DNA from 2 places in the Cytobacillus sp. C11.1 genome. Region 1 is predicted to be linked to the other one. Evidence: a T-box and tRNA genes for the amino acid it is inferred to sense, from the RefSeq annotation. Region 1 holds a T-box; the other holds one or more tRNA genes.
The links. A T-box is a leader RNA that pairs with one kind of tRNA and senses whether it is charged. The one in region 1 lies ahead of trpS (tryptophan--tRNA ligase), so its partner is inferred to be a tRNA-Trp.
Positions count from the first base shown of each region.

Region 2: it encodes a tRNA-Trp, which carries the amino acid that the T-box ahead of trpS (tryptophan--tRNA ligase) is inferred to sense. The anticodon was not compared.

Region 1 covers NZ_CM176935.1:4,673,971-4,681,173, reverse strand. The annotation lists gene opp4C (oligopeptide ABC transporter permease) at 1-492, shown strand, start outside; gene AC3ZVC_RS23160 (YuzI family membrane protein) at 800-1,015, shown strand; gene AC3ZVC_RS23155 (YjbA family protein) at 1,106-1,852, shown strand; gene trpS (tryptophan--tRNA ligase) at 1,892-2,881, opposite strand; T-box leader at 3,009-3,229, opposite strand; gene AC3ZVC_RS23145 (peptide ABC transporter substrate-binding protein) at 3,846-5,495, shown strand; gene AC3ZVC_RS23140 (ABC transporter permease) at 5,590-6,525, shown strand; partial or broken gene AC3ZVC_RS23135 (ABC transporter permease) at 6,525-7,203, shown strand, end outside.
Region 2 covers NZ_CM176935.1:404,175-411,377, reverse strand. The annotation lists rRNA gene AC3ZVC_RS02125 (23S ribosomal RNA) at 185-3,120, shown strand; rRNA gene rrf (5S ribosomal RNA) at 3,197-3,313, shown strand; tRNA gene AC3ZVC_RS02115 (tRNA-Glu) at 3,354-3,428, shown strand; tRNA gene AC3ZVC_RS02110 (tRNA-Val) at 3,432-3,507, shown strand; tRNA gene AC3ZVC_RS02105 (tRNA-Lys) at 3,667-3,742, shown strand; tRNA gene AC3ZVC_RS02100 (tRNA-Leu) at 3,758-3,842, shown strand; tRNA gene AC3ZVC_RS02095 (tRNA-Gly) at 3,850-3,924, shown strand; tRNA gene AC3ZVC_RS02090 (tRNA-Arg) at 3,932-4,008, shown strand; tRNA gene AC3ZVC_RS02085 (tRNA-Pro) at 4,015-4,091, shown strand; tRNA gene AC3ZVC_RS02080 (tRNA-Ala) at 4,115-4,190, shown strand; tRNA gene AC3ZVC_RS02075 (tRNA-Met) at 4,208-4,284, shown strand; tRNA gene AC3ZVC_RS02070 (tRNA-Ser) at 4,310-4,402, shown strand; tRNA gene AC3ZVC_RS02065 (tRNA-Met) at 4,562-4,635, shown strand; tRNA gene AC3ZVC_RS02060 (tRNA-Asp) at 4,639-4,715, shown strand; tRNA gene AC3ZVC_RS02055 (tRNA-Phe) at 4,885-4,960, shown strand; tRNA gene AC3ZVC_RS02050 (tRNA-Tyr) at 4,986-5,069, shown strand; tRNA gene AC3ZVC_RS02045 (tRNA-Trp) at 5,077-5,150, shown strand; tRNA gene AC3ZVC_RS02040 (tRNA-His) at 5,162-5,237, shown strand; tRNA gene AC3ZVC_RS02035 (tRNA-Gln) at 5,262-5,336, shown strand; tRNA gene AC3ZVC_RS02030 (tRNA-Cys) at 5,344-5,417, shown strand; tRNA gene AC3ZVC_RS02025 (tRNA-Gly) at 5,586-5,659, shown strand; tRNA gene AC3ZVC_RS02020 (tRNA-Ile) at 5,665-5,741, shown strand; gene AC3ZVC_RS02015 (hypothetical protein) at 6,347-6,493, shown strand; gene AC3ZVC_RS02010 (cytochrome c oxidase subunit II) at 6,506-6,970, shown strand; gene AC3ZVC_RS02005 (cbb3-type cytochrome c oxidase subunit I) at 7,048-7,203, shown strand, end outside.

The sequences.
Region 1 (7,203 bases):
ATGATGAACTTTCCGTTCCTTCTATTTGTAATCGTATTAAAGTCAATTTTTATTGAGTCAAGTACCGGAACCCTCATATTTGTAATCAGTGTTCTCAGCTGGACCGGTACAGCCCGTCTGGTACGAAGCAAGGTTATGGCTGAGAAGGAAAATGAATACATTATGAGTGCAGTCTCAATCGGCTGTTCAGCACCTAAGACAATCTTTAAGCATTTATTGCCAAACGTAATGTCTACCATAATTGTTCAGGCAACGATTACATTGGCTGCAATGATTGTGGCTGAGACAGGACTAAGCTTCTTGGGGTTCGGTGTCCCAATCAATATTCCAACCTGGGGTAATATGCTTCAGGAAGCGAGAAGCCCAGATGTATTAACAAGCAAATGGTGGATTTGGATTCCGCCGGCAGCCATTTTAACTTTCACTATTCTTTCTATCAACTTTATTGGTGAAGGATTAAAGGATGCTTTCAATCCTAAGTCAAACCGTTAATTAAAGCAAAAAACGCCATGAATGTGGCGTTTTTTTGTTGTTTATAAAAGATATTCAAGCCTGGATAATTGTCTTGTACCACTGAGTAAGGCTTCGTTAAAAGAATCATGCCTGAATAATGGATTTTCTTTTCGATGGAGCCTCAGCCTTCTTTCCAGTGACATGGGTGGCCAAATCGTTTCTGTTTTTCGGATAGCTTGTACATAACCGATCATGTTCTTTCATATATATGAATAAAAGTATACGGCAAGGAGTGGGTTCATGGCAGCTTTAATAAAAATTAGAGCTCACAGATCAGTGATACGGAATGCTATTTAGAGCCTTTTTGCTATTGACCGGTTTCGGAATTGCAGTCTCTGGAGGTGTCAGCGTTATAGCATATTTAAATTTGCTTGCTACGGGACATGCCTTTAAGGAATATTTACTTTTTATTTCTTCCCGTCCAGAATGTTATCTGCTTCCTGCAGGAATGTTAATCATTTGGATAAGTATTTATTTTCCCTTTGACAGTGCTAAAGGATAAAAAATGGATTCTGAATGTAATTAAGGAATAAATTTACTGCACACTGCCCATACTGAGTGACAAACAGTTTGTTGAAGTGGGGGTTTAAAAATGTTATATCTTCATGATGTTTGGGTGAACTGGTTTGAAGGGGAAGAAAATGGATACAATGTGTGCCATTTTCACGAATGGAGAAAAGATGATGGCGTAGAGTTGCTTGACCAGGTACCGTTATTAAAGATTGACCAGATTCTGTTTAATTACATTGAAAATGATCTTTCGGAGCTGCCACAACAACTGCTTGATGACATCTATCAAAAGGCTTACTTAAGGAAAAATCATGAGAGAATTCAATTGGATTACTGCTTTGTTGTATCAGATGGGACAGGCATCCTGGCTGTAGACACAATAGGCTACAACATTCCAATTAGAAAGAGCAGACTGATTCCTCGCCAGGAACAGCTTGCTTATGAAATGCTGGATAATCAAGAGGCGATAAACTACTCATTTAATGACCAAACAGCACTAAAGGATTTCCATATTCTTTCACCAGCACCTGATCTTATGACAGGTCTTACAAGAAAAGAAAGGCAGCTAAAACAATTGCTTTTTATGGCTCTTGATCAGCTGCACTCTTCAAAGAATGATGCTGAAGTCCGCTACTGGTATACCGAATGGAGTCCGGAACGATATTCAAAAATCCAGTCATTGAATTTCGAAGAGGCATGGTATGAACTGTACGAGGAAAGTAAATACGGCTGGTCAAGCAAGCACGAACAATTTTGTGAGAATTTGATTAAGGGGCAGCCATTTTTTGAAAAGTTATGGGAAATGGAGCATGGTCCAAAGGTGAATTAGGGTTAAAAATAAACAAAAAAACAGCCAAACGGCTGTTTTTTATTTTCTTTTCCGGCCTAGTCCCATGGCATTTTCCATTTTCCCGACCATTTTATTAGCGACTTTACGCGCTTTTTCAGCACCATGATCAAGTACTTCATCAAGTTCTTGGGATTCCATTAGTTCATAATATTTATCCTGGATTGGCTTAATCGTATTAATAACAACTTCTGCAAGTCCAGCTTTGAAATCGCCATATCCCTTGCCTTCGTAATCCTTTTCAATATCTGCTACAGGTTTACCCGAGAGAATAGAAAATATGGAAAGAAGGTTGGATACGCCCGGCTTATTTTCCTTGTCATATTTTACAATACCCTCTGAATCCGTTACTGCACTTTTGATTTTCTTTTCAATTTGTTTAGGATCATCCAATAAGGCAATAAACGATTTCTTATTAGGGTCGGATTTGCTCATTTTTTTTAAAGGATCCTGAAGTGACATTACACGCGCGCCAACTTTGGCGATTCTCACATCTGGAATAGTAAAAATGTCATTGTATTTTTTATTAAATCTTTCTGCCAAATCGCGGGTCAATTCCAAGTGCTGTTTTTGATCTTCTCCCACAGGAACTAAATCAGTACTGTATAAAAGGATATCTGCAGCCATAAGTGGAGGATAGGTAAGCAATCCTGCGGAGACTGCCTCCTTTCCTTCAGATTTATCTTTAAATTGTGTCATGCGCTCAAGCTCTCCTATATAGGAAACGCATTGCATCATCCATCCAGCTTGGGCGTGTGCCGGAACCTCTGATTGAATGAACAGAGTTGATTTTTCAGGATCGATTCCTACTGCCAAGTATAAGGCAGCAAGGCTGCGGATGTTCTTTCTTAATTCGAGCCTGTCTTGCGGAACGGTTATCGCATGCTGATCGACAATACAAAAATAACAGTTGTATTCATTTTGCAATTCTACAAATTGCTTCATGGCACCAATGTAATTTCCGAGGGTAATCGTTCCGCTCGGCTGGATGCCGGAAAAGATTGTTTTCATAGGTTTTCCTCCTTTATTTGGCTGAAAAAAGCGCTATTACTTCAGGCTGAACAGACTTGGGTATATTGGAAGTATTTACATTTTATGCTTAAAATAAGCACAAAAAAGACCATCCATCCCTAATAAAAATAGGGACGAATGGTCCGCGTTGCCACCCTAATTACTCACAATGAGTCACTCTGTCCTATGCATGTATTCTGCATACATCCCCGATAACGAGAGGACACGCCTGAATAAAATCAGAAGGCTCAAAAGTCCATTCAATTTTACCGGGTTTCCTGTTTTCACCAGCCACAGGCTCTCTGAGCACCCTAAGTAAATTTACTACTCTTTTTTCATTGCCGATTTCAATTAAATTTTATTGTTATTATATAATAAAATATACTAATGAGATTCAAAAATCAAGTAAATAAATGGGAGTTAATCAGGCATTGGAGACAGTTTTCCATTCGGGGAAATTGGAAAAAATAGGTTTGATTCCTGCTTTGATAACGCAAAAAATGATAAATTAAAAAATTTTTTTAAAATCTTAAAAATCTTAATTTATAAGACATTTAAGCTATAAATAAAATGCTAGATTGTCTTGAAGCCGAGAAAGCTACTTGCAATAAGTTTTTAAACTATTTATAATAAACGTAACAAACATATTCTTTACGAATTTGTAACATTTTAAAACAAAACTATATCACTCCAGGTAGCGAGAGTATGGTACATAATGAGTAAGTTTATAGCTTACATATTAAAGATTTCTTTCTTTTAGGCTGAATTGTCAGAATAAAGGGATAATCTATCTTTAAGAGAATATAAACTTGCTTTTTTTGTTGCCTTCTAAATAGTCAGCAAATTTTTGCAAATTAAATTAACAGACTATTTAAGCAATATATCTGGGGCGTACAATTGTGTTTTAAAATAGGGACATCCCGTAAAGGTATTGTTTGAGGAAATTATATAGGGGGTTAAAACCGTGAACAAAAGATTATCGATCTTTTTTAGCATGCTGCTAGTGCTAAGCATGTTCCTTGCTGCGTGCAGCGGCGGCGGAGACAATGCTTCTGACGGCGGCGACAAAGGCGGCGACGACGGCGGAAAGTCAGATGTGCCGCAGGAGTTAAGAGTTAATATTAATACTGAACCACCATCTTTAAACCCAGGATTAGCAGAAGATGCTACATCTGGTACTGTACTTCGCCAAGTCCTTGAAGGATTAACTCGTATTGGTCAAGACGGCAAGCCTGAAAATGCAATGGCTGAAGATGTACAGGTTTCTGAAGATGGAAAGACTTACACTTTCAAAATCCGTGATGCTAAATGGTCAAATGGCGACCCTGTAACTGCAAACGATTTTGTTTATGCTTGGAAATGGGCGCTTGATCCAGCAAACAATTCAACATATGCATACCAGCTTTACTACATCGAAGGTGCTGAAGCAGCTAACACTGGTGAAGGTTCACTTGATGCTGTAGGTGTTAAAGCAGTCGATGACAAAACTCTTGAAGTTAAATTAGTAAACCCAACTCCATATTTCTTGGAATTAACAGCTTTCTATACTTATTTACCAGTTAACAGCAAAATTGCCGAAGCTAATCCAGAATGGGCAACTGATGCTGGTGAAAACTATACAACAAATGGACCTTTCCATTTAACTGAATGGTCACACAGTGACAAAATTGTCCTTGAGAAGAGCGAAACTTACTGGGATGCTGAAACAGTTAAGCTAGACACTATCGAAATGATCATGATCAATGATCCAAACACTGAATTATCAATGTTTGACAATGGCGAATTAGATTGGGCTGGAGCTCCAACTGGTGCCCTTCCAACTGACGCTATGCAGGCTCTTAAAGATGAAGGGCGCTTAACAACACAGCCAATCGCTGGTATCTATAACTACAAGTTCAACACAACTGTTGAGCCATTCAACAACGTTAACATCCGTAAAGCATTTGCACATGCAATCAACCGTCAGGAAATCATTGACAACATCCTTCAGGGTGAACAGCTTCCAGCAATGGCAATTGTTCCTCCATCAATGTTTGAAGAAAACGAGAAGGGTTATTTCCCTGACAATGACGTAGAAAAAGCAAAAGAATTCTTGCAAAAAGGTTTAGAAGAGCTTGGTTATAAAGATGCTTCTGAACTTCCTGCTGTAACACTTTCTTATAACACATCTGAAGCACACCAAAAGATTGCACAGGCAATCCAGGATATGTGGAAGCAAAATCTTGGTGTTGAAGTAACGCTTGATAACGCCGAGTGGAATGTATTCCTTGATAAAGTTAACCAAATGGATTACCAGGTAGCTCGTATGGGCTGGTTGGGTGACTTTAACGATGCAATGAACTTCCTAGAAATGTATCGTGACGCTGATGGCGGAAATAACAATACTGGCTGGGAAAGCAAAGAGTTCCAGGATCTGCTTGCTAAATCTGCGACAGAAACTGACGCTGATGCTCGCCAGCAATTATTGAAAGATGCAGAAGCAATCTTCATGGAAGATATGCCTGTAGCGCCAATCTACTTCTACACTAATAACTGGGTACAAGCTGAAAACTTAAAAGACGTTGTAGTATCCGGTCTAGGTGATGTCCAGTACAAGTGGGCATACTTTGAATAAGAATAGCTAACTTGACGAAAGGTATATGGGATATTAAATCCCATATACCTTCGTTTCTGATTAAGGCATTGTAATAATTTGGAGGTGTTTGACAATGGCGAAATATATTGGAAAACGCTTACTGTATATGATCCTATCCTTGTGGATGATTGTATCAGCAACGTTTTTCTTCATGCGCATTGCACCCGGAAACCCTTTTGCATCAGAGAAAAAACTCCCTCCCGAAATTGAAGCTAACCTGAATGCCCACTTTGGCTTAGACAAGCCATGGTATGCACAATATTGGGAGTACCTAGTAAGAATTGTCAATTGGGATTTCGGCCCATCATTTAAATATAAAAGCCAAACTGTTAATGACCTAATTAATGAAGGCTTTCCCGTTTCATTTTTACTTGGTATGGAAGCAATTTTTATCGCTGTTGCAATTGGTGTGCTTTTAGGAATCATTGCGGCATTAAAGCATAATAGATGGCCGGATTATACAGCAATGATTATTGCTGTTTTAGGTATCTCTGTGCCTTCCTTTATAATGGCATCTTTCCTGCAATATTTCCTCGCTATTAAAATGGGTATCTTCCCGGTAGCACGTTGGGAAACATTCATGCACAGTGTTCTGCCAGCCTTGGCACTAGCCTCAACACCGATGGCTTTCATTGCGCGATTAACACGTTCAAGCATGCTGGAGGTTTTGGCAAACGATTATATTAAAACAGCAAAATCTAAAGGATTAAGCAGTGGAGTAATTACAGTTAAACATACAGTCCGTAATGCACTATTACCAGTTGTAACATATATGGGACCGTTGACTGCAGGCATTTTAACAGGAAGCTTCGTAATTGAAAAAATCTTTGGTATTCCCGGACTGGGTGCACACTTTGTAACGAGTATCAATAACCGTGATTATACGGTAATTATGGGTGTTACAGTTTTCTACAGTATTCTGTTGCTTGTATCTATTCTCCTTGTTGACATTGCATACGGAATCATCGACCCACGCATCAAACTTGCTGGCGGGAAGAAAGGAGAGTAATTATGCAGATTTCGAAAGATAAGTTTAAACTAGTCGGAACGCAGCTTAGTGAAGCTGAAAAAATTTCAAAACCGAGTCTTTCATTTTGGAAGGATGTATTTATCCGATTTCGAAAAAACAAGCTCGCTTTGTTTGGGTTAGTACTATTAGGTTTGCTAATCTTCATGGCGATCTTGGACCATATATGACTCCATATGATTATGCATCAAATGACCTCGGAAATAAGAACCAGCCTCCTTCATCTGAACATTGGTTTGGTACAGACGACCTCGGACGTGATGTGTTTGCGCGTACATGGGAGGGTGCAAGAATATCAATCTTTATCGGTGTTGCTGCAGCGTTGATTGATTTAATTATTGGTGTAATCTGGGGCGGAATCGCTGGATATAAAGGCGGGCGTACTGATGAATTAATGATGCGTTTTGCCGATATTCTTTACGGTGTCCCTTATCTTCTATTAGTTATTTTGTTAATGGTTGTTCTTGGACAGGGTTTAACTACTATGATCATAGCGATGTCAATCACAGGCTGGATCAACATGTCCCGTATTGTCCGTGGACAGGTATTATCACTAAAGAGTCAGGAATATGTTCTGGCAGCGAAAACGCTTGGTGCCAATACTAATAGAATTATGAGCAAACATTTAATTCCAAACTCAATGGGACCGATTCTGGTTAC
Region 2 (7,203 bases), 730 kb from region 1:
CCATCTTAGTTTTTTTCTCTTATGTAAGTTTTTTTAAAACCAAGTAAGAGCACAAACCATGAGGACGATGAGCGGCAAGAAGATCAAGGAAGCGACCGAACGAGCACCGGAGCGTACGAGAGTACGTAAGGAGCACAGTGACGAAGCTGACGCAGAGATTCGCAGTCGATCATTGGCCGAAGTAGGTTAAGTTAGAAAGGGCGCACGGTGAATGCCTTGGCACTAGGAGCCGATGAAGGACGGGACTAACTCCGATATGCTTCGGGGAGCTGTAAGTAAGCTTTGATCCGGAGATTTCCGAATGGGGAAACCCCCTATCCGTAATGGGATAGGATCCATATCTGAATTCATAGGGTATGGAAGGCAGACCCGGGGAACTGAAACATCTAAGTACCCGGAGGAAGAGAAAGCAAACGCGATTCCCTGAGTAGCGGCGAGCGAAACGGGATTAGCCCAAACCAAGAGGCTTGCCTCTTGGGGTTGTAGGACACTCTACACGGAGTTACAAAGGAACGAGGTAAATGAACAGGTCTGGAAAGGCCGGCCAGAGAAGGTAAAAGCCCTGTAGTTGAAACTTCGTTCCCTCCAGAGTGGATCCTGAGTACGGCGGGACACGAGAAATCCCGTCGGAAGCAGGGAGGACCATCTCCCAAGGCTAAATACTCCCTAGTGACCGATAGTGAACCAGTACCGTGAGGGAAAGGTGAAAAGCACCCCGGAAGGGGAGTGAAAGAGAACCTGAAACCGTGTGCCTACAAGTAGTTAGAGCCCGTTAATGGGTGATAGCGTGCCTTTTGTAGAATGAACCGGCGAGTTACGATTACATGCGAGGTTAAGTTGACAAGATGGAGCCGCAGCGAAAGCGAGTCTGAATAGGGCGAATGAGTATGTGGTCGTAGACCCGAAACCAGGTGATCTACCCATGTCCAGGGTGAAGTCCAGGTAACACTGGATGGAGGCCCGAACCCACGCACGTTGAAAAGTGCGGGGATGAGGTGTGGGTAGCGGAGAAATTCCAATCGAACTTGGAGATAGCTGGTTCTCTCCGAAATAGCTTTAGGGCTAGCCTCATGTAGTAAGAGTCTTGGAGGTAGAGCACTGTTTGGACTAGGGGCCCTCATCGGGTTACCGAATTCAGACAAACTCCGAATGCCAAAGACTTATCCATGGGAGTCAGACTGCGAGTGATCAGATCCGTAGTCAAGAGGGAAACAGCCCAGACCACCAGCTAAGGTCCCAAAGTATACGTTAAGTGGAAAAGGATGTGGAGTTGCTTAGACAACCAGGATGTTGGCTTAGAAGCAGCCACCATTTAAAGAGTGCGTAATAGCTCACTGGTCGAGTGACTCCGCGCCGAAAATGTACCGGGGCTAAACGTATCACCGAAGCTGTGGATGGACACCATTAGGTGTCCGTGGTAGGAGAGCGTTCTAAGGGCGTTGAAGCTAGACCGCAAGGACTGGTGGAGCGCTTAGAAGTGAGAATGCCGGTATGAGTAGCGAAAGATGGGTGAGAATCCCATCCACCGAATGCCTAAGGTTTCCTGAGGAAGGCTCGTCCGCTCAGGGTTAGTCGGGACCTAAGCCGAGGCTGAAAAGCGTAGGCGATGGACAACAGGTTGATATTCCTGTACCACCTCTTTACCGTTTGAGCAATGGGGGGACGCAGGAGGATAGGGTAAGCGCGCTGTTGGATATGCGCGTCCAAGCAGTTAGGCCGGTAACGAGGCAAATCCCGTTACCACACAGGCTGAGCTGTGACGGCGAGGGAAATTTAGTACCGAAGTTCCTGATTCCACACTGCCAAGAAAAGCCTCTAGCGAGGGAAAAGGTGCCCGTACCGCAAACCGACACAGGTAGGCGAGGAGAGAATCCTAAGGTGAGCGAGAGAACTCTCGTTAAGGAACTCGGCAAAATGACCCCGTAACTTCGGGAGAAGGGGTGCTCATTAGGGTGAATAGCCCTGATGAGCCGCAGTGAATAGGCCCAGGCGACTGTTTAGCAAAAACACAGGTCTCTGCGAAGCCGCAAGGCGAAGTATAGGGGCTGACGCCTGCCCGGTGCTGGAAGGTTAAGAGGAGAGGTTAGCGCAAGCGAAGCTTTGAATCGAAGCCCCAGTAAACGGCGGCCGTAACTATAACGGTCCTAAGGTAGCGAAATTCCTTGTCGGGTAAGTTCCGACCCGCACGAAAGGCGTAACGATCTGGGCACTGTCTCAACGAGAGACTCGGTGAAATTATAGTACCTGTGAAGATGCAGGTTACCCGCGACAGGACGGAAAGACCCCGTGGAGCTTTACTGTAGCCTGATATTGAATTTTGGTACAGCTTGTACAGGATAGGTAGGAGCCGTAGAAACCGGAGCGCCAGCTTCGGTGGAGGCGTCGGTGGGATACTACCCTGGCTGTATTGAAATTCTAACCCGCGCCCCTTATCGGGGCGGGAGACAGTGTCAGGTGGGCAGTTTGACTGGGGCGGTCGCCTCCTAAAAAGTAACGGAGGCGCCCAAAGGTTCCCTCAGAATGGTTGGAAATCATTCGCAGAGTGTAAAGGCACAAGGGAGCTTGACTGCGAGACCTACAAGTCGAGCAGGGACGAAAGTCGGGCTTAGTGATCCGGTGGTTCCGCATGGAAGGGCCATCGCTCAACGGATAAAAGCTACCCCGGGGATAACAGGCTTATCTCCCCCAAGAGTCCACATCGACGGGGAGGTTTGGCACCTCGATGTCGGCTCATCGCATCCTGGGGCTGTAGTCGGTCCCAAGGGTTGGGCTGTTCGCCCATTAAAGCGGTACGCGAGCTGGGTTCAGAACGTCGTGAGACAGTTCGGTCCCTATCCGTCGTGGGCGCAGGAAATTTGAGAGGAGCTGTCCTTAGTACGAGAGGACCGGGATGGACGCACCGCTGGTGTACCAGTTGTCTTGCCAAAGGCATCGCTGGGTAGCTATGTGCGGAAGGGATAAGTGCTGAAAGCATCTAAGCATGAAGCCCCCCTCGAGATGAGATTTCCCATAGCGTCAAGCTAGTAAGATCCCTGAAAGATGATCAGGTTGATAGGTCAGAGGTGGAAGCGTGGCGACATGTGGAGCTGACTGATACTAATCGATCGAGGACTTAACCAAGTTATTGGTGATACTCGGCAACACTTCTTCATGCATTATCTAGTTTTGAAGGAACAAACCTTCTAAAAAAATATAGTCTAGTGACGATAGCGAGAAGGTCACACCCGTTCCCATACCGAACACGGAAGTTAAGCTTCTCAGCGCCGATGGTAGTTGGGGGCTGTCCCCCTGTGAGAGTAGGACGTTGCTAGGCGAACCCCAAACGGGGTATTTATTTTGCCAAATTATGAGATGGCCCCTTGGTCAAGCGGTTAAGACACCGCCCTTTCACGGCGGTAACACGGGTTCGAATCCCGTAGGGGTCACCATTTGGAGGATTAGCTCAGCTGGGAGAGCATCTGCCTTACAAGCAGAGGGTCGGCGGTTCGATCCCGTCATCCTCCACCATATTTTTTGGACGAGCCATTAGCTCAGTCGGTAGAGGATTTTAAAATTTGCAGCATCGAAGCAAACCATCCTCGAATAGCAACTTTTAAAATCTGCAACAAAGAACGCAGGGCTTTGGAGCACTATGCAAATGTAGTTTAGGAATTCATATCAAAGTATGAGCCATTAGCTCAGTCGGTAGAGCATCTGACTTTTAATCAGAGGGTCGAAGGTTCGAGTCCTTCATGGCTCACCATTTTAATTTAATATTGCGGGTGTGGCGGAATTGGCAGACGCACCAGACTTAGGATCTGGCGCCGCAAGGCGTGGGGGTTCGACTCCCTTCACCCGCACCATTTTTAAGCGGAAGTAGTTCAGTGGTAGAACATCACCTTGCCAAGGTGGGGGTCGCGGGTTCGAATCCCGTCTTCCGCTCCATTATTTTGCGCCCGTAGCTCAATTGGATAGAGCGTTTGACTACGGATCAAAAGGTTAGGGGTTCGACTCCTCTCGGGCGCGCCATAAAAACGGGGAGTAGCTCAGCTTGGTAGAGCACTTGGTTTGGGACCAAGGGGTCGCAGGTTCGAATCCTGTCTTCCCGACCAGCGACACTTTATTTATAAAACATGGGGCCTTAGCTCAGCTGGGAGAGCGCCTGCTTTGCACGCAGGAGGTCAGCGGTTCGATCCCGCTAGGCTCCACCATAAAATTTAATCATTTTGGCGGTGTAGCTCAGCTGGCTAGAGCGTACGGTTCATACCCGTGAGGTCGGGGGTTCGATCCCCTCCGCCGCTACCATTATGATCTTTGATCTTAATATTTCGGAGGAATACCCAAGTCCGGCTGAAGGGATCGGTCTTGAAAACCGACAGGCGGGTCAAACCGCGCAGGGGTTCGAATCCCCTTTCCTCCTCCATTATTTTAATACTATTATCGCGGGGTGGAGCAACGAGCGTTACTTCACTGAAAAAACTGCGAGTTGTACCGATCGAGCTGCTGCTTGATTAAGCATCCTAAGATCGGGACAGTCCTTATGCTGTATGTGAGCATAGAAAAATCACATAAATACTATTATCGCGGGGTGGAGCAGTCCGGTAGCTCGTCGGGCTCATAACCCGAAGGTCGCAGGTTCAAATCCTGCCCCCGCAATCTGGTCCGGTAGTTCAGTTGGTTAGAATGCCTGCCTGTCACGCAGGAGGTCGCGGGTTCGAGTCCCGTCCGGACCGCCATTTTTAAACTAAATAGATAAATGGCTCAGTAGCTCAGTCGGTAGAGGATTTTAAAAGAATGCAGCTGCGAAGCTTTAGCATCATTGAATGGCATGCTTTTAAAATCTGCAACAAAGAACGCAGAGCTTTGAAGCACAGCTATCTAACTTTAGGGTTATTAATTTAATACGGCTCAGTAGCTCAGTCGGTAGAGCAAAGGACTGAAAATCCTTGTGTCGGCGGTTCGATTCCGTCCTGAGCCACCATATTTCCTAAGTCTTTTCAGACGATGGAGGGGTAGCGAAGTGGCTAAACGCGGCGGACTGTAAATCCGCTCCTTCGGGTTCGGCAGTTCGAATCTGCCCCCCTCCACCATTTATATAGGGGTATAGTTTAATGGTAAAACGAAGGTCTCCAAAACCTTTGATGTGGGTTCGATTCCTACTACCCCTGCCAGTAGGAAGATGGCGGTTGTGGCGAAGTGGTTAACGCATCGGATTGTGGCTCCGACACTCGTGGGTTCGATTCCCATCAATCGCCCCATTTTTCTTTTAAAAGAATCTTTAATGGGCTATAGCCAAGCGGTAAGGCACCGGACTTTGACTCCGTCACTCGCAGGTTCGAATCCTGCTAGCCCAGCCATTTTTAAGGCAGCATAGCCAAGTGGTAAGGCAGAGGTCTGCAAAACCTCCATCCCCGGTTCAAATCCGGGTGTTGCCTCCAAACAATGTAAACGCGGGTGTAGTTTAGTGGTAAAACCTCAGCCACGAGCAACGCTCCCATGAATCAACAGCGAGTTGCCTCGACGCATCAGCTTCCTGAATAAGCTTTTAGAGAAAGAGGCATGCAAGGGCAGGAAATTATATAGTAGTTTTAATATTAATTATAAACGCGGGTGTAGTTTAGTGGTAAAACCTCAGCCTTCCAAGCTGATGATGAGGGTTCGATTCCCTTCACCCGCTCCAAAAATGGGCCTATAGCTCAGCTGGTTAGAGCGCACGCCTGATAAGCGTGAGGTCGGTGGTTCGAGTCCACTTAGGCCCACCATTATACATACCATTTTCAACCTAATCCTATACGGGATTAGGTTTTTTTGTTTACATTGAAAGAAAGATATGGAGAGGAGATCATTTGTTAAGAAAAGCCTGTCTTAGGAAGAGACAGGCTTTTCTATTATCGAATTTCAGCTTTGCCGTCCCAGATAAAAATGGAAGTGAAAAAGTGAAGAAGAACGAATCGAAGTGAATCGTGCCGGTGGAAGTGAAAAAGTGAAGGTGAAGGGAACGAATCGGAGTGAATCGTGCCGGTGGGAACGAAAAAGTGAAGGTGAAGGGAACGAATCGGAGTGAATCGTGCTGGTGGAAGTGAAAAAGTAAAGGTGAAGGGAACGAATCGAAGTGAATCGTGCCGGTGGAAGTGAAAAGCGTGGATAAAGGGAACGAATATGAACGATTTGTGAACAGTGCAAAATTGAAGATATGTATTTAATTAGTTTGAAAACGGCGTAAAGCGTTGATAACTCTGAGGATTTTTAGATAATGGACCTTATTTTTAACGGGAAAGTTGTGAGATAAGTGTGATGCAGTTCACTTTTGTGAAAAACGTTCTCAATTATGATATAAGTAACAAAAACTTAAGGGGGATGATGGAAGGTGGAAACGAAAAAAGTGATCCAGGGGGGCAAGGCAGCAAAGGAACATGGCACGCTGAAGGGGACCATTTTTTCAGTAACCGTTGTGGGGTTAGGGATCTTTGTTACGTATCTAATTGTTTATGGCCTGTATATGGCCAGATTATAGGGGGGATTAAAAATGATGCATCGCTCTGAGAAGATATGGCTTTTCTTAAGTTTTGGGATGATTATCGGATTTATGCTCATTACGGGTTATCAGACATTTGCTTTAGAAATGGGGCCGCCAAGCTATGGGGAACGGATTGATCCGCAAAAAGTGGATGAAACAGCACCGTTTGACCAGCCTGGCATCAAGAAGATTGGCGAGAATGAATATGAAGTTGTCATGACGCTGCAGGTGTTTAGTTTTACACCAAACGAAATCGAAGTGCCTGCCGGATCAACCGTTCATTTTACACTAACTTCTAAAGATGTCGTACACGGGTTCCAGGTTGCAGAAACCAACTTGAATGCCATGGTTGTTCCTGGCTATGTGCAAAAGATTACCCAGAAATTCGACAAGCCAGGTGAATATTTAGTTTTGTGCAACGAATACTGCGGTGCCGGACACCAAATGATGAGCACAACGATTACGGTTAAATAAAGGGGGGAGAAACAGTGGAAACCATTATTAACAAGTCAGGGAATACACAAGTTTTTAGGGAAAAAGCAAATAAAGTCATGGGCATCAGCCTGGAGGATGCGAGATTAACAAAATCATACCTATCTGTAGCCTTCTTAGCCATCCTGCTGGGCGGATTGCTTGGCCTATTGCAAGGTCTGAATCGGGCCGGAATGCTGGAATTGCCAGTTTGGCTGAACTACTATCAAGTATTG